2 regions of the Pseudomonas sp. NPDC086581 genome follow, and region 2 is predicted to be linked to the other one. Evidence: predicted binding sites of a transcription regulator. Region 2 holds the regulator's gene; the other holds the start of a gene.
The links. Region 2 encodes LexA, which represses DNA repair genes until DNA is damaged. Its sites were predicted from a motif close to CTGTNTNNNNANACAG; they were not measured.

Region 1 (9,387 bases), on a different contig from region 2:
GCTCAGGTCGAGCTTCGGATCGAAACCGGTGGCGCCGACTTCCAGGCCGCGCAGGGCTTTCTGCACGGACTCCTGGAAGGTCCGGCCGATGGCCATGACTTCACCCACGGATTTCATCTGGGTGGTCAGGCGGGCGTCGGCTTTCGGGAATTTCTCGAAGGCGAAACGCGGGATCTTGGTGACGACGTAGTCGATCGCCGGCTCGAAGGACGCCGGGGTGCGGCCGCCGGTGATGTCGTTCTGCAGCTCGTCGAGGGTGTAGCCGACAGCCAGCTTGGCGGCGATCTTGGCGATCGGGAAGCCGGTGGCCTTGGACGCCAGTGCCGAGGAACGCGAGACGCGCGGGTTCATCTCGATCACGACCATGCGGCCGGTATTCGGGCAGATGCCGAACTGCACGTTCGAGCCGCCGGTTTCCACGCCGATCTCACGCAGCACCGCCAGGGAGGCGTTGCGCATGATCTGGTATTCCTTGTCGGTCAGGGTCTGCGCCGGGGCCACGGTGATCGAGTCGCCGGTGTGCACGCCCATCGGGTCGAAGTTCTCGATGGCGCAGACGATGATGCAGTTGTCCTTCTTGTCGCGGACAACCTCCATCTCGTATTCCTTCCAGCCGATCAGCGATTCGTCGATCAGCAGCTCGTTGGTCGGCGACAGATCCAGACCACGGGTGCAGATTTCCTCGAATTCTTCGCGGTTGTAGGCGATGCCGCCGCCGGTGCCGCCCATGGTGAAGGACGGACGGATGATGCACGGGAAGTTGACCTTCTCCAGCACGCCGTAGGCTTCTTCCATGGTGTGGGCGATGCCCGAGCGCGGGCAGGCCAGGCCGATGTCGCGCATGGCCTTGTCGAAGCGCGAACGGTCTTCGGCCTTGTCGATGGTGTCGGCGTTGGCGCCGATCATTTCCACGCCGAACTGCTCGAGCACGCCGTGGCGCTCCAGGTCCAGGGCGCAGTTCAGAGCGGTCTGGCCGCCCATGGTCGGCAGCAGCGCATCAGGGCGCTCCTTCTCGATGATTTTGGCGACGGTCTGCCACTTGATCGGCTCGATATAGGTGGCATCGGCCATGGCCGGGTCGGTCATGATGGTGGCCGGGTTGGAGTTCACCAGGATGACACGGAAGCCTTCTTCCTTCAGGGCCTTGCAGGCCTGTGCGCCGGAGTAGTCGAACTCGCAGGCCTGGCCGATGACGATCGGGCCGGCGCCGAGGATCAGGATGCTCTTGATGTCTGTACGCTTGGGCATGGGACTCTCGTTGCAATATTCAGGAAAGGGTTGCGCTGGCCAGCTTCACGCCAAAGCCGACGAACAGGGCGCCGACGCCACTCGAGGCGCCGGCAGCCAGCCGTTGCCGCCGACGGAACCAGGCCGCCAGACGCACACCGGAGAAAATCAGGAAACTCAGGTACAGGGCGCTGATGATCTCGAGGATCGTACCCAGCACCAGGAACGACAGGCCGGGGTAGGCGTAACCCGGGTCGACGAACTGGATGAAGAAGGAAATGAAGAAGAGGATCGCCTTGGGGTTGGACAGGCTCAGCAGCAGCGCCTTGCGGAACGGCTGATTGACGTCCACTTCCTTCGCCGGCACGGCGGCGGCCTCCAGCGGGTGGCGCAGCTTCTGCCAGCCACCGCGGAGCATGCCGATCCCTAGATAGAACAGATACGCGGCGCCGACGTACTTCAGGCCCAGGAACAGCATCGGCTCGGCCTTGAGGACCGAGGCGATTCCCAGCGCCGACAGGAACATCAGGATCGCATCGCCCAGGAACACCGCGCTCGCCGCCCGGTAGCCCGAGGCCACGCCGCGCTGGGCGGCAGTGGCGAGGACAAACAGCGAGTTCGGCCCCGGCAGCAGGACGATGAACAACGTACCCAGGACGTAGGTCCAGAGGTCGGTGATTCCCAGGGTCGGCATCATCTTCTTCTACCTCTTCGAGCTCGTACTCAGCGACGCTCGGCCATCGCCGCGATGAAGCGGTCGAACAGCGGAGCCACGTCGTGCGGGCCTGGGCTGGCTTCCGGGTGCCCCTGGAAGCTGAAGGCCACCTTGTCGGTGCGCTCGATACCTTGCAGGGTGCCGTCGAACAGCGACTTGTGGGTGGCGCGCAGGTTGGCCGGCATGCTGCCTTCGTCAACGGCGAAACCGTGGTTCTGGCTGGTGATCATCACCACGCCCGAATCCAGGTCCTGCACCGGGTGGTTGGCACCGTGGTGGCCGTGGCCCATTTTCAGGGTCTTGGCGCCGGAGGCCAGGGCCAGCAGCTGGTGGCCGAGGCAAATACCGAACACCGGAATCTCGGTGTCGAGGAACTCGCGGATGGCCTGGATGGCGTAGTCGCACGGTTCGGGGTCACCAGGGCCGTTGGAGAGGAAGATGCCGTCCGGGTTCAGGGCGAGCACTTCGCTGGCCGGGGTCTGCGCCGGCACCACGGTCAGGCGGCAGCCGCGGGCAACCAGCATGCGCAGGATGTTCAGCTTCACGCCGAAATCGTAGGCGACCACGTGGTACGGCAGGTCGGCGGCGGCGATTTCCGGATGGCTGTCGGTTTCCAGGTTCCACACGCTGGAACGCCACTCGTAGCGCCCGGTGGAGGACACGACCTTGGCCAGATCCATGCCTTTCAGGCCCGGGAAGCCGCGCGCCAGTTCGAGGGCTTTTTCCTCGGTGGCGTCGTCGCCGACCAGGATGCAGCCGTTCTGCGAACCCTTCTCGCGCAGGATGCGGGTCAGGCGGCGTGTATCGATTCCGGCAATGGCAACGGTGCCGTTCTCTTTCAGGTAGTCCGGCAGCGACTGCTTGTCGCGCCAGCTGCTGGAGAGCAGCGGCAGGTCACGGATGATCAGGCCGGCGGCCCAGACCTTGTTCGACTCGGCGTCTTCGGGCGTGGTGCCGGTGTTGCCGATGTGCGGGTAGGTCAGGGTGACGATCTGTTGGGCGTAGGAAGGATCGGTGAGGATTTCCTGGTAGCCGGTCATGGCGGTGTTGAACACCACCTCTCCGACGGTATGACCGTCGGCGCCGATGGCGTCACCGCGAAAAACGCTGCCGTCGGCAAGTGCAAGTATGGCTGGCTTAGTCAAGAAGACCTCCCGTAGTTCAAGCCTGGCTGGGCGTGCGCAGATTGTAAAAAAGCGGGATGACATCAGAAGAAGTCATCCCGCTTTTTATGTGATCATGCTGCGCTACTTTTAGTGGACACACTAAAGCTGTAGTTTACAGAAATGCGACATCATGGTCCACCTTTTGCACGACGTACGGCCATGCCACTCAGCGCAGGCCGAGAACGTCCTGCATGTCGTACAGGCCGTTGGCCTGCCCTTCCAGCCACTGAGCAGCACGTACGGCGCCGCGCGCGAACGTCATGCGGCTCGAAGCCTTGTGGGTGATCTCCACGCGCTCGCCATCAGCAGCGAACAGCACGGTGTGGTCGCCCACCACGTCACCGGCACGCACGGTGGCGAAGCCGATGGTCTCGCGCGGACGCGCGCCGGTCTGGCCTTCACGGCCATACACGGCCACTTTCTCCAAATCACGCCCCAGCGCATTGGCGACCACTTCGCCCATGCGCAGCGCGGTGCCGGACGGCGCGTCGACCTTATGGCGGTGGTGCGCCTCGAGGATCTCGATGTCCACGTCGTCGCCCAGAACACGGGCGGCGGTGTCGAGCAGCTTCAGGCAGAGGTTCACGCCGACGCTGTAGTTGGCCGCGAAGACGATCGGGATGTCCTTCGCCGCTTCGCTCAGCAGCTCCTTTTCCGCTGCGGAGAAACCGGTGGTGCCAATGACCATGGCCTTGCCCGCTTTGCGGCAGACCTCCAGGTTCTTCAGGGTCACGGTCGGATGGGTGAAGTCAATCAGCACGTCGAACTCATCAACCACCTTGGCCAGGTCGCCCGACAGCGGCACGCCGATGCGGCCCAGACCGGCAAGCTCGCCAGCGTCGGCGCCCACCAGGGTGCTGTCCGGACGGTCGACCGCCGCAGTCAGGCCGGCACTGCCATTGGTCTGCTGGACCGCTTCGATCAGGGTCTTGCCCATGCGCCCGGCGGCGCCCATAACGGCTATACGTCGCATATAAAACAACTCCAAAGCTAAAAAAGCCCCGGACGATTCACACCGCCGGGGCCTTGCATCATAGATCGTCGAAGAAGCGCTTCATGCCTTCGAACCAGCCACTGGCCTTGGGCGAGTGGGAAGAGTTGCCCTGCAGGGTATGGCGGAACTCTTCGAGCAGCTCGCGCTGACGCTTGTCCAGGTTGACCGGCGTCTCGACGACGACGCGGCACATCAGATCACCCGCACCACCGCCGCGCACCGGGGCAACGCCCTTGCCGCGCAGGCGGAACAGCTTACCGGTCTGGGTGCCTTCGGGGATCTTCAGCTTCACGCGGCCGTCCAGGGTAGGCACTTCCAGCTCGCCACCCAGGGCGGCGTCGGCGAAGCTGATCGGCACTTCGCAGTACAGATGCTTGCCGTCGCGCTGGAAGATGTCGTGCTCGCGCACGTTCACCACCACATACAGGTCGCCCGCCGGGCCACCATGGGCGCCGGCCTCGCCTTCGCCAGTAAGGCGGATGCGGTCACCGGTATCGACGCCGGCCGGGACTTTCACCGACAGGGTCTTGTGCTCTTCCACGCGGCCCTGGCCATGGCAGGAGCCACAGGGGTCGGTGATCATCTTGCCGCTGCCATGGCAGCGCGGGCACGTCTGCTGCACCGAGAAGAAGCCCTGCTGCATGCGCACCTGGCCGATGCCACCACAGGTGGTACAGGTGACCGGCGTAGTGCCGGGCTTAGCGCCGCTGCCGCTGCAAGTCTTGCAGCCCACCAGGGTCGGAACGCGGATGGTCACAGTGGTGCCGCGAACCGCGTCTTCCAGGTCCAGGTCGAGGGTGTAGCGCAGGTCAGCGCCGCGCGCCGGGCCACCACGGGAGCCGCCGCGTCCGCCGCCACCACCGCCGAAGAAGTCGCTGAAGACATCACCAAAGATGTCCGAGAAGCTCGCACCACCGAAGCCCGCACCGCCACCGCCCATCTGCGGGTCGACGCCGGCATGGCCGTACTGGTCGTAAGCCGCGCGCTTGCTGGCGTCGGACAGGACCTCGTATGCCTCGTTGGCCTCCTTGAATTTGTCCTCGGCTTCCTTGTCGCCGGGGTTGCGGTCCGGGTGGAACTTCATGGCGAGCCGGCGATAGGCCTTTTTCAGGTCCGCTTCGCTGGCGCCGCGCTCAACACCCAGTACCTCGTAAAAATCACGTTTGGCCATAACTTTCCTGCACTCTAAAAACCGTTCCCCCAGACACGCCAACGCGGGAGCAAGCCCCCGCGTGACGTTTCATGCGCACCGACACGCTGGTCGGTGCGCCGGAGCGGAAGCAAGCACGCGGCTTACTTGTTCTCCTTGACCTCTTCGAACTCGGCGTCGACGACATCGTCGCCAGCCTTGTCGTCAGCGGCCTCGCCCTGAGCGGCAGCACCCGGCTGCGGCTGTTCGGCGTACATCTTCTGCGCCAGCGGAGTGGATGCCTGGGACAGCGCATTCATCTTCGCTTCGATCTCGGCCTTGTCGTCGCCCTTCACGGCAACTTCCAGCTCGCTCAGCGCCTTGTCGATGGCAGCCTTCTCTTCGGCAGTGGCCTTGTCGCCAGCCTCGGTGACCATCTTGCGAGTCGCGTGGACCAGTGCATCACCCTGGTTGCGGGCAGCGGCCAGTTCCTCGAACTTGCGGTCTTCCTCGGCATTCGCCTCGGCGTCGCGGACCATCTGCTGGATCTCGTCTTCGGACAGACCCGAAGAAGCCTTGATCACGATGGACTGCTGCTTGCCAGTGGCCTTGTCCTTCGCACCGACGTGCAGGATGCCGTTGGCGTCGATGTCGAAGGTCACTTCGATCTGCGGCACACCGCGCGGAGCCGGCGGGATGTCGGCCAGGTCGAACTTGCCCAGCGACTTGTTCTGCGCGGCTTGCTTGCGCTCGCCCTGCAGCACGTGGATGGTCACGGCGCCCTGGTTGTCATCGGCAGTGGAGAACACCTGCGACTTCTTGGTCGGGATGGTGGTGTTCTTGTCGATCAGCGCAGTCATCACGCCACCGAGGGTTTCGATACCCAGGGTCAGCGGGGTGACGTCGAGCAGCAGCACGTCCTTCACGTCACCGGCCAGAACGGCGCCCTGGATGGCAGCACCCATGGCAACGGCTTCGTCCGGGTTGACGTCCTTGCGCGCTTCCTTGCCGAAGAACTCGGCAACGGTCTTCTGCACCAGCGGCATGCGGGTCTGGCCGCCGACCAGGATCACTTCGTCGATCTTCGAGACGTCCAGGCCGGCGTCTTTCAGCGCAACGCGGCACGGCTCGATGGTGCGGGTGACCAGGTCTTCCACCAGGGATTCCAGCTTGGCGCGGGAAACCTTGACGTTCAGGTGTTTCGGGCCGGAGGCGTCAGCGGTGACGTACGGCAGGTTGACGTCGGTCTGCTGGGTCGAGGACAGCTCGATCTTGGCCTTCTCGGCAGCTTCCTTCAGGCGCTGCATGGCCAGCGGGTCGCCCTTGAGGTCCATGCCGGATTCTTTCTTGAACTCTTCGACGAGGTAGTCGATCAGGCGCAGGTCGAAGTCTTCACCACCCAGGAAGGTGTCGCCGTTGGTGGCCAGTACTTCGAACTGGTGCTCACCATCGACTTCGGCGATTTCGATCACGGAAACGTCGAAGGTACCACCACCCAGGTCATAGACGATGATGGTGTGGTCGCCCTTGGCCTTGTCCAGGCCATAGGCCAGCGCAGCCGCGGTCGGTTCGTTGATGATGCGCTTGACGTCCAGACCGGCGATGCGACCGGCGTCCTTGGTGGCCTGACGCTGGCTGTCGTTGAAGTAGGCCGGAACGGTGATGACCGCTTCGGTGACCGGCTCGCCCAGGTAGTCCTCGGCGGTCTTCTTCATCTTCTTCAGGACTTCCGCGGAGACCTGCGGCGGAGCCATCTTCTGGCCCTTGGCCTCGACCCACGCGTCGCCGTTGTCAGCCTTGACGATCTTGTACGGCACCATCTTGATGTCTTTCTGTACGACTTCTTCTTCGAAGCGACGGCCGATCAGACGCTTCACGGCATACAGGGTGTTGGTCGGGTTGGTCACAGCCTGGCGCTTCGCCGGCTGACCTACCAGGATTTCGCCGTCGTTGGCGTAGCCGATGATCGACGGGGTGGTACGAGCGCCTTCGGCGTTCTCGATGACCTTGACGTTACCGTTCTCCAGGATGGACACACAGGAGTTGGTGGTCCCCAGGTCGATACCAATGATTTTGCCCATATTTCACTCTCCAGAAATTAGATTCCGCGCTGACCCTGTTGCGGGTCTTTGGCTCGGTTGATTACCCAGATGGGGACCGGGTGGTGGATTTCAAGCCTTCTCGTCGATCGAAGGCGGAGTTTGTTCCGGTGCCTTGCTGACCACGACCATGGCGGGACGCAGCAGACGACCGTTGAGCAGGTAGCCCTTCTGGAACACCTTGACCACGCTGCCCGGCTCGAGACGAATGCTCTCTTCCATGGCCATGGCCTGGTGGTGTTCGGGGTTGAAAGGCTCGCCGTGCGGGTCGACCGGCTCGAGGTTGTAGCGCTTCAGCGTGTCGTGGAACATCTTCAGCGTCAGTTCGATGCCTTCACGCATCGGCTTGATCACTTCGTCTTCCGGGTTCGACATCTCCAGCGCGCGCTCGAGGGTATCGACGATCGGCAGCAGGTCGCCGGCGAATTTCTCCAGGGCGAACTTGTGCGCCTTCTCCACGTCCTGCTCGGCACGACGGCGGACGTTCTGCAATTCGGCGACAGCGCGCAGGCTCTGATCCTTCGCCGCGGCGACCTGTTCTTCCAGCTCCAGCACGCGGGCGTTCAGATCCCCGGTAGCGCCGGTGTCCGGCTGCTCGTTGAATTGGGAATCCTGAGTCTGTTGTTCGTCAGACATGCCACTCTCCTAAAAAAGAAAATAAGCCTTTGAAAACAAGGCGAACCCAATGGTCCGCGGCTCTGCCGTGTATATGGGGCAGGTTTTCCCGACTTCAAGGCTTTTGCTCCACAGGGCACTCACAAAGGCGACAAGGGAGAATTGCCAGCAGCAAAAAATACTGTATAAATAACCAGACATAACTGCGGAGCCGCCGCCCATGCTGGTCCACCTGTCCGTGCACAACTACGCCATCGTCGAGCACCTCGATCTCGAGCTCGATGCCGGCATGACCGTGATCACCGGCGAAACCGGCGCCGGCAAGTCGATCATGCTCGACGCCCTCGGCCTCGCCCTGGGCGACCGCGCCGACAGCGGCGTGGTCCGCCCCGGCTCCGACAAGGCAGACATTCTCGCCAGCTTTGATGTCAGCGCGATTGCCGAGGCCCGCGACTGGCTCGCCGAGCGTGACCTGGAACAGGACGGCCCGTGCATCCTGCGCCGAGTGATCACCGCCGAAGGCCGCTCGCGCGCGTACATCAACGGCTCCCCCTGCCCGCTGGGCGACCTCAAGCACCTGGGCGAGCTGCTGATCGACATCCACAGCCAGCACGAGCACCAGTCACTGCTCAAGGCCGACACTCACCGCCGCCTGCTCGACGAATTTGCCGGCAGCCAGGATCTGGCGCGCCAGGTGCAACTCGCCGCGCAGCGCTGGAAGCAGACCCGTCAGGAGCTGGACCGCCTGTCGCGCAACGGCGACGAACAGCGCGCCCGCCACCAATTGCTCAGCTACCAGCTTGAAGAACTGGAAAACCTCGGTCTGGGTGACAACGAACTGGAGTCGCTGGAAGCCGAACACAAGACCCAGAGCAACGCCGGCAGCCTGATCGCCGCCTGCCGACAGGTCGTCGAATTGTGTAGCGAAAGCGATGCCGGCAACGTGCTGTCGGCGCTGACCTCCAGCCTCAACCGCCTCACCGCCTTCCCGAGCCAGCCGACCGCACTGGGCGAAGCGGTGAACCTGCTGTCCAGCGCGCAGATCCAGGTGGAAGAAGCCATCGGCGAGCTGAACCGCTTCGTCGACCACTTCGATGCCGACCCCCTGCGCCTGCAGCAGTTGGAAGAGCGCATGGATGCCATCTATAGCCTGGCGCGCAAACACCGCGTGCAGCCCCACGAACTGCAGGACCTGCAGCAACGACTGCTCGACGAACTGGACGCGCTGAACGCCGACGACGAAGCCGTGGAGCGCCTAGGCAACGAACTGGCCGCCTACGCCCGCCACTATCAGGAGAAGGCCGACGAACTCAGCCGCATCCGCCAGGATGCGGCACCGAAGCTGGCCAAGGCCGTGGAGGTGGAGATGCAGCGCCTGGGCATGCCCGGCGGCCGCTTCGCCATCGAACTGCGCCCGTCCAGCTCGGACGAACCGCAGGTCA
Region 2 (9,387 bases):
CGGGTCGCCACTCTTTACCAACTGCCCGAACTGCGCCGCGGCGTGCTGGTGGTGCCGATCACCACCGCCCTGCACCGCCTGGCGCCGGCCAAGTTCCTGCTCGGCAGCAGCCTGGTGCTGGATGTCGGCCAGAAGCTCGACGTCGAGCAGATGCGCAGCCGTTTCGAGGCCGCGGGATACCGCTGCGTGGACACCGTCTACGAACACGGCGAGTTCGCCGTGCGCGGCGCGCTGATCGACCTGTTCCCGATGGGCAGCGAGCTGCCCTACCGCATCGACCTGTTCGATGACGAAATCGAGACGCTGCGCACCTTCGACCCGGAAACCCAGCGCTCCATCGACAAGGTGGAGAGCATCCGCCTGCTGCCAGCGCGCGAGTTCCCGCTGCGCAAGGAAGCGGTGACCGGCTTCCGTGGCCGCTTCCGCGAGCGTTTCGACGTCGACTACCGCCGCTGCCCGATCTACCAGGACCTCGCCAGCGGCCTGACACCTTCCGGCATCGAGTACTACATCCCGCTGTTCTTCGAAGATGGCGAGACTTCGACGCTGTTCGACTACCTGCCGCAGGACACCCAGGTGTTCTCCCTGCCGGGCATCGAGAGCGCAGCGGAACAGTTCTGGACCGACGTGCGTAACCGCTACGAAGACCGCCGCTACGACCCGGAACGCCCGCTGCTGCCCCCAGCCGAAGTCTTCCTGCCGGTGGAAGATTGCTTCGCCCGCCTGAAGAACTGGCCGCGCGTGGTGGTCAGCCCCGAGCCGATCGAGACCGGCGTCGGCCGCGAGCGCTTCCCCGCGCAAGCGCTGCCGGAACTTGCGATTGAAGCCAAGGCCACGGAGCCGCTGGCACGCCTGCGCCAGTTCATCGAACAGTTCGACGGCCGCATCCTCTTTACCGCCGAGTCCGCCGGCCGCCGCGAAGTGCTGCTGGAACTGCTGGCGCGGCTGAAGCTACGCCCAGTGGAAGTCGAGGGCTGGCCGGGTTTCCTGGCGCACAAGGATCGCTTGGCGATCACCATCGCACCGATGGACGAAGGCTTGCTGCTGGACGCAGACAAGGGCCAGCCGGGCATCGCCCTGGTGGCCGAGAGCCCGCTGTTCGGCCAGCGCGTCATGCAACGCCGGCGCCGCGAGAAGACCCGCGACGGCGGCGAGAACGTCATCAAGAACCTCACCGAGCTGCGCGAAGGCGCACCGGTAGTGCACATCGACCACGGCGTCGGCCGCTACATGGGCCTGATTACCCTGGAGATCGACGGTCAGAACGCCGAATTCCTCGCCCTGCAGTACGCCGACGAAGCCAAGCTCTACGTGCCGGTGGCCAACCTGCACCTGATCGCCCGCTATACCGGCAGCGACGACGCCCTGGCGCCGCTGCACAAGCTGGGCTCGGAAACCTGGCAGAAGGCCAAGCGCAAGGCCGCCGAACAGGTACGCGACGTCGCCGCCGAACTGCTCGACATCTACGCCCGCCGTGCTGCCCGCAAGGGTTACGCGTTCAAGGACCCGCAGGCGGACTACGCCACCTTCTCCGCCGGCTTCCCCTTCGAGGAAACCCCGGACCAGCAGACCGCCATCGAAGCCGTGGTGGCCGACATGCTCGCCGACAAGCCGATGGACCGCCTGGTTTGCGGCGACGTGGGCTTCGGCAAGACCGAGGTAGCCATGCGCGCCGCCTTTGTCGCGGTGCATAGCGGCAAGCAGGTCGCCGTGCTGGTGCCCACCACCCTCCTCGCCCAGCAGCACTACAACAGCTTCCGCGACCGTTTTGCCGACTGGCCGGTAAGCGTGGAGGTGATGAGCCGCTTCAAGTCCGCCAAGGAAGTCGAAGGTGCCGTGGCGCAGTTGGCCGTAGGCAAGGTCGACATCGTCATCGGCACTCACAAGCTGCTGCAGGACGACGTCAAGTTCAAGAATCTCGGCCTGGTCATCATCGACGAGGAACACCGCTTCGGCGTGCGCCAGAAGGAGCAGCTCAAGGCCCTGCGCAGCGAGGTGGACATCCTCACCCTCACCGCCACGCCGATCCCGCGCACGCTCAACATGGCGGTGGCCGGCATGCGCGACCTGTCGATCATCGCCACGCCACCGGCGCGCCGCCTCTCCGTACGCACCTTCGTCATGGAAGAGCAGAAGTCGGTGATCAAGGAAGCCCTGCTGCGCGAACTGCTGCGCGGCGGCCAGGTGTACTTCCTGCACAACGAAGTGAAGACCATCGAGAAGTGCGCCCGCGACCTGGCGGAGCTGGTTCCCGAGGCGCGCATCGGCATCGGCCACGGGCAGATGCACGAGCGCGACCTGGAACGGGTGATGAGCGACTTCTACCACAAGCGCTTCAACGTGCTGGTAGCCTCGACCATCATCGAGACCGGCATCGACGTGCCGAGCGCCAACACCATCCTCATCGAGCGCGCCGACAAGTTTGGCCTGGCCCAGCTGCATCAGCTGCGCGGGCGCGTCGGCCGCAGCCACCACCAGGCCTACGCCTACCTGCTGACTCCGCCGCGCAAGCAGATGACCCCGGACGCCGAGAAGCGCCTGGAAGCCATCGCCAACGCCCAGGACCTGGGCGCCGGCTTCGTGCTGGCGACCCACGACCTGGAAATCCGCGGCGCCGGCGAACTGCTCGGCGACGGCCAGAGCGGGCAGATCCAGGCGGTGGGCTTCACCCTCTACATGGAAATGCTCGAACGTGCGGTGAAGGCCATCCGCAAGGGCGAACAGCCGAACCTCGAACAGCCGCTGGGCGGCGGCCCGGACATCAACCTGCGTGTACCGGCGCTGATCCCTGAGGATTACCTGCCGGACGTCCACGCCCGCCTGATCCTCTACAAGCGCATCGCCAACGCCGCCGACGAGGACGGCCTGCGCGAGCTGCAGGTGGAAATGATCGACCGCTTCGGCCTGCTGCCTGACCCGGCGAAGAACCTGATCCGCCTGACACTTCTCAAACTGCAGGCGGAAAAACTCGGGATCGTGAAGGTAGATGCCGGCCCACAGGGCGGACGGGTAGAATTCGCCGCCGATACCTGCGTCGACCCGCTGGTGCTGATCAAGATGATCCAGAGCCAGCCCAATCGGTACAAATTCGAAGGGGCCACCCTCTTCAAGTTCCAGGTGCCCATGGAGCGCCCGGAAGAACGGTTCAACACGCTAGAAGCGCTGCTCGAGCGCCTCACGCCACAGACTCATTAAGGACCCTGTGCATGCGCCTGTTCCAACCCTTGCTGCTGTCGCTGGCGCTTCTGTCGCCAGCCGCCTTCGCCGAGCCCTACCAGGTGGAGCTGATCCTCTTCCAGCAGTCCGGCGACGCCGTGTTCGCCAGCCGCCCCGCACCCGACGACTGGGCCAAGGGCGCGCAACCGCCGGGCCCAGACAGCTCGCGCCCCACCGCGATGGACGCCCAGGTGGCCAAGCTCAAGCAGAACGAAGGTTTCCAGGTGCTGATGCACAAGGCCTGGCGCCAGGAAATCGATGCCAACCCGGTGAGGGTCTCCCTGACCGAAGGCGCCCAGCGTGACGGCCACTTCCCGGTGGAAGGCACCGTCACCCTCAGCCAGCAGCGCTTCGTGAACACCCAGACCGACTTCTGGATCAACCAGTTCGGCCAGGACGGCCTGCTCGCCGCCAGCCAGCACATGGTCCAGGAAGCCAGCCTGAAAAACAGCGTACTGACCTACCTCGACCACCCGAGTCTGGGCATGCTGATCAAGGTGACCCCACTCAACGCAAAGCCCGCCTCAGCCCCGCCGCCGGGCATGGAAGACGAAGCGCCGACCGGCCCGGATGCGCCGCAACAGCAGCCGGCTCCGGCCGCACCGGCAGACGGCGGCTTCGAAGCCCCACCGCCGGCACAGCCCGCCCAGTAACGAAAAAGCCCGGCATTCGCCGGGCTTTTTTGTTCTTCGTAGGAGCGAGCCTGCTCACGAACCGCCTGGCACCGTGCCTTGCAAGTTCGCGAGCAAGCTCGCTCCTACAGGAAACCATCAGCTGACCAGGACGCGCCCCAGCACCTCGCGCACCTTACCGATGCCTTCGTGCAGCGCCTGCTCGATCTCGGCCATGGTGATGATCCCGCTGGACTTGCCGGCCGCTGGGTTCACCACCAGCGACAGGCAGGCGTAAGGCAGGTCCAGTTCACGGGCCAGCGCGGCCTCGGGCATGCCGGTCATTCCGATAATGTCGCAACCGTCGCGCTCCAACTTGGCAACTTCCGCCACGGTTTCCAGGCGCGGCCCCTGGGTCGCGGCATACACGCCATGGCTACTGTACGCATAGCCCAGCGCCTGCAGGGCGGCGATCAGCTTTAGCCGCAGCGACTCGTCGTAGGGATGACTGAAGTCGATGTGGGTAACATGCTCGATGTCGCCGGCAAAATAGGTGTGCTCGCGCCCCCAGGTGTAGTCGACGATCTGATGCGGCACGCAAAGATGGCCGCTGCCCATGGCCGCGTGAATGCCGCCTACGGCATTCACCGCCAGGACGGCCTCAGCGCCCGCCTGCTTCAGTGCCCAGAGGTTGGCGCGGTAGTTCACCTGATGCGGCGGGAAACGATGCGGGTGGCCGTGACGGGCGAGGAACAACACCTCGCGGCCGGCGAACTCGCCGCGCTGGATGGCCGCCGAGGGCGAGCCGTAGGGCGTATCCAGCTCAATGGCATCCTTCAGGGTCAATCCTTCCAGCTGGGTCAGGCCGGTGCCGCCGATGATGGCGTAGACAGTCATGGCAATTCCTTAATCAATCAGTTGTGCAGCACGCAGTTCGCCAACAGCCTGTTGCCAGCGTGGCAACTGCTTGTATTCGGTACCCGGCCAGGCCTTGGCGCGCATGCGTTGCAGACGCTGTGGCGCAGTGACCTTGAGGCGCTGCAGGGCGCTCAGAGCCAGTTCGGCGGACGCGCGGTCGTTGCACACCAGGCCCATGTCGCAACCAGCGCTGAGCGCAGCCTCGATGCGGTTGGCGGCATCGCCGACCACATGTGCGCCAGCCATGGAAAGGTCATCACTGAAGATCACCCCGTCGAAGCCAAGCTCGCCACGCAGGATGTCCTGCAGCCAGCGGCGGGAAAAGCCTGCGGGATTCGGATCGACCTGCGGGTAGATCACGTGGGCCGGCATCAGCGCATCCAGCTCACCGGACAGGCGCTGGAACGGCACCAGGTCTACGGCGCGGATCTGCTCCAGCGTGCGCTCGTCCTCGGGAATCCCCACATGGGAATCCACTTCCGCCCAGCCGTGACCGGGGAAGTGCTTACCGGTGGAAGCCATGCCGGCAGCGCGCATACCACGAATGAAGGCGCCGGCCAGCGCAACGGCGCGCTCCGGATTGCCCTCGAAAGCACGGCTACCGACCACGGCGCTGCGCTGATGATCCAGGTCGAGTACTGGGGCGAAACTCAGGTCCAGCCCTACCGCCAGCACCTCGGTCGCCATCAACCAGCCGCACTGCTCGGCCAGTCGCTCGGCATTGGTGTTATCGGCAATGGCGCGCATCGCCGGCAGGCGCAGGAAACCCTGGCGCAGGCGCTGCACGCGACCGCCCTCCTGGTCCACCGCCAGCAGCAGGTCGGGGCGTACTGCGCGAATAGCCTCCATCAGCTCGCGCACCTGGCGCGGCGATTCGATGTTGCGGGCAAAGATGATCAGTCCACCGACTTCCGGGTGGCGCAGGATCTGGCGGTCCTCGGCGGTAAGCCAGATACCGCCGATGTCGAGCATCAGGGAGCCTTGCATGTGCATTCCTTTCAATTCAGTTGCGCCGCCTGCCAGTCGGGACAGGCGGCCTCTTCGATTCGGACCCGGCAATGGAGCGGCACCTGCGGGAAGAGTTCCAGCAGGTCGTCATTGCGCAAGCGGATACAGCCGTGGGACAGCGGCGTCCCCATGGGCTCGCAGTCCGGCGTACCGTGCAGATAGATGTAGCGGCGGAAGGTATCGACCTCACCCATCCGGTTGCGCCCCGGCTCGCAGCCGCTGAGCCAGAGGATACGCGAGAGTATCCAGTCGCGACCGGGAAACGCCTCGTGAAGCTCGGCCGTCCAGGTCTCGCCGGTCCAGCGACGCCCCTTCAGAACCGCCCCCTTGGGCAAGCCATCGCCGATGCGCGCACGGACCTGGTGCAAACCGCGTGGCGTGCAGCCGGAGCCGTTGCGCTCGCCCGCGCCGTTGGCGGCGCTGGATACCGGAACACGCACGACAAGACGCCCCTCGGCAAAGCCGTAAAGCATCTGGTCAGCAAGGGATACATAGAGAAGATCGAGATCAGCCATGGCCGGCTACTGTAGCCGATCAGGCAGACGCAGCCCAGCGCGAAGCCGGGCCGGGCCGGGCCGGGCCGGGCCGGGATCAGACCTTGGCGGGCGCCTGGGCGGTGCTCGACTTGGTGCGCGGCTTGAGCTGCGCACCCGCCAGCGAGGGATCACTGACGCCACTGTCGGCACGCATGCCGGCGGCGAGGAACGGCACCATCAGGCGCATGACCTGCTCGATGGAAGTATTCACGCCGAAATCGTTCTCAGCCATGGCACGCAGTGCCTTGATGCCGGACATGCTGAACACTGCGGTACCCAGCATGAAGTGCACGCGCCAGAACAGCTCCAACGGCGGCAGGCGCGGCGCCGATTCGTGCACCAGCAGCATATAGCGGCGGAACACCTTGCCGTAGACCTCTTCGAGGTACTTGCGCAGGTGCCCCTGGCTTTGACTGAACGCCAAGCCCAGCAGGCGCATGAAGATCGACAAGTCGTTGCCGCTGCGCGGTTTGACGGCCATGGCCTGGACCACGAGCAGTTCGAGCAGCTCTTCCAGGGTGGCGCGCGGCGCATCGGGCTTGGCCTGGCGGCGATCCAGCTCTTTTTCGAGACTGGCGCAGAACGGGCCGAGGAAGCGCGAGAAGACCGCCTGGATCAGCGCCTTCTTCGAGCCGAAGTGATAATTCACCGCCGCGAGGTTTACACCCGCCTTGCTGGTAATCAAACGCAGGGAGGTTTCGGCGAAGCCCTTCTCCGCGAACAGCTGTTCCGCAGCATCCAGGATGCGTTCGACGGTTTCCGACTGGGCCATGGCTACTCCGCCTGACAAACACTTGTTTGAAACATACGTTTCAGCGTCTTGTATTGTCAAGCAAAGTGCGATGGATTGTTACCAATATCATGGCAATGCGACGAGACACCTAATAAACAGCAAGACGCTTGCCAGGCTCGAAAGGTTACATGCACACACGTTCCACTGACAGCCGCCCTCAATAAAAGCATTGCCAGCCCGCAATCACTGTATATAATTCCAGGCACTGTATAAAAAGCCAGAGTATGGACATGCTGAAGCTCACGCCGCGCCAAGCCGAGATCCTTGCCTTCATCAAACGCTGCCTGGAAGCCAACGGCTACCCGCCCACCCGCGCGGAAATCGCCCAGGAACTCGGCTTCAAGTCGCCCAACGCCGCTGAGGAGCACCTGAAAGCCCTCGCCCGCAAAGGCGCCATCGAGATGACCCCGGGCGCCTCCCGCGGCATCCGTATCCCCGGTTTCGAGCCCAAGGCCGCCGCCAATGACGACGAATTGCCGATAATCGGCCGCGTCGCCGCCGGTGCGCCGATCCTCGCCGAGCAGAACGTCGACGACACCTGCCGCATCAACCCCACCTTCTTCAACCCGCCGGCCGACTACCTGCTGCGCGTACGTGGCCAGAGCATGAAGGATGTCGGCATCATGGATGGCGACCTGCTCGCCGTGCATGTCACCCGCGAGGCTCGCAATGGCCAGATCGTGGTCGCCCGCCTGGGTGAGGAGGTCACGGTGAAGCGCTTCAAGCGCGAAGGAAGCAAGGTCTGGCTGCTCGCCGAAAACCCGGAGTTCGCCCCCATCGAGGTCGATCTCAAGGAACAGGAACTGGTCATCGAAGGCTTGAGCGTCGGCGTTATCCGTCGCTGAACAGGAGACACCCATGCAGTACCCGCAGCCGCAGAACCTGCCGCAACTCCCGCTGTTCCAGGAAGCACTCTGGGCAAGCGGTACTGCTCCCCTGCTTCCGGAGCTGATGGAAGAAGAGCCCATCACCGACGAAAGCGCCTTCAGCGAGATCGCCCTGCGCGGCCTCCCCGGCCAGTGCCTGATGTTGCTGGCGCCGATGCTCCGCGAGCTGAGCGAGGAAAGTGATTCACGCTGGCTAACCCTGATCGCTCCACCGTCCAGTCTGACTCCGGACTGGCTGCGCAAGGCCGGCCTGAACCGCCAGGGCATTTTGCTTCTGCCTGCGCGCGATCAGGCTGCCGCCCAGGCACTGGCCTGCGAGGCACTGCGCCTAGGCAACAGCCACACCGTGGTGAGCTGGTTGAATCTCAGCGCGAAAGCGCGCGCGCAACTGTCCCGCGCCGCCGTTGCCGGCCATGCGCAGAGCCTGAATATTCGTCTGGGGTGATCTGATCGGGAAGCTTCGCCGCGAACGCGGCGAAGCGGAAGAACTCAATGCAGGACGCGCGGGCCTTCCTCGTCCATGCTCATGTCGCCGCCTTCAGCAAGACGGCCGGCCATCTGCACACCGACATTGAACATCGCCTTGGCGATCTCGATGTGCTGGCCCTGCAGGAAGCCCTTGGCATCGGCGGAGAACTCCAGGGTCACCAGCGCCTCCTCCTCGTCCGCGCGACGCAGCACGATACGCCCGTCAGGCAGCTCGACAATTTCCAGAAATGAGGTTGGCATAGCGACGTTCTCCACAGCAGAACGCGTAGTGTAACAGCCACATCCGCTACACCCTAGCCAAAGCTTGCGCGGACCGACCAGAAGGCCGGCACGCTGTGAAGCAGGAATCAGAGCTCGGTGAGCGATGCGCGGAAGCGCAGCACCAGGTCCTTCAGCGCCTTGCGCCAGGCTTCCAGCTCGTCATTGGCCAGCTCGACCGGAGCCTCGTCGTCGACATTCACCGCCTGGATCAGCGGCTGGGTCGGGTCGACCTTGGCTTTCTTCGGCTCGCTCGGCGGCTGGAACAGCGCGGCATAGGCGGCCAGCAGGCGACCCAGCCAGGCTTCCGGCGACTGCGCCAACTCGACCATCTCCGCCAGCTCCGGGCTTGGTGCGGCAGCCAGTACCTCGGCATTCAGCAACATATCAACGCGCGGCGCACCGGCCTGGGGCAGGCGATAGTAGCCGGCAATCTCATGGGCCACACCCAGCACCGCTCCGTAGAGGTGGAACAGCACTGCTTCGCGCTCGGCCTGGATACGCGCCTGGGCATTCATCGCGCGCGCCGCTTCGGCGCTGCGCCAGGCTTCAAGGGCAAGACCGGCAAAGAACAGCTTCTGGTTGGTGCGGGTATAGAGTTCGTTCGCCATGACCGGGCCCTCTGCAGTCGACTTCGGCAGTATAAGCACGCCCCACATCAGCGGGGCGCG

Region 1: a site for LexA is predicted at 8,127-8,142, ahead of recN (DNA repair protein RecN). Genes of this name have one in related genera too.

The regions. Positions count from the first base shown of each region.
Region 1 covers NZ_JBIVBR010000017.1:68,102-77,488, forward strand. The annotation lists gene carB (carbamoyl-phosphate synthase large subunit) at 1-1,248, opposite strand, end outside; gene leuE (leucine efflux protein LeuE) at 1,268-1,921, opposite strand; gene carA (glutamine-hydrolyzing carbamoyl-phosphate synthase small subunit) at 1,951-3,087, opposite strand; gene dapB (4-hydroxy-tetrahydrodipicolinate reductase) at 3,275-4,081, opposite strand; gene dnaJ (molecular chaperone DnaJ) at 4,140-5,273, opposite strand; gene dnaK (molecular chaperone DnaK) at 5,396-7,312, opposite strand; gene grpE (nucleotide exchange factor GrpE) at 7,403-7,966, opposite strand; gene recN (DNA repair protein RecN) at 8,166-9,387, shown strand, end outside.
Region 2 covers NZ_JBIVBR010000016.1:68,121-77,507, reverse strand. The annotation lists gene mfd (transcription-repair coupling factor) at 1-3,195, shown strand, start outside; gene ACIPK7_RS26510 (CsiV family protein) at 3,207-3,869, shown strand; gene ACIPK7_RS26505 (S-methyl-5'-thioinosine phosphorylase) at 3,987-4,724, opposite strand; gene nagZ (beta-N-acetylhexosaminidase) at 4,734-5,732, opposite strand; gene ACIPK7_RS26495 (L,D-transpeptidase) at 5,744-6,268, opposite strand; gene ACIPK7_RS26490 (TetR/AcrR family transcriptional regulator) at 6,345-7,061, opposite strand; gene lexA (transcriptional repressor LexA) at 7,313-7,927, shown strand; gene sulA (SOS-induced cell division inhibitor SulA) at 7,941-8,414, shown strand; gene ACIPK7_RS26475 (hypothetical protein) at 8,459-8,698, opposite strand; gene ACIPK7_RS26470 (DUF6586 family protein) at 8,806-9,327, opposite strand.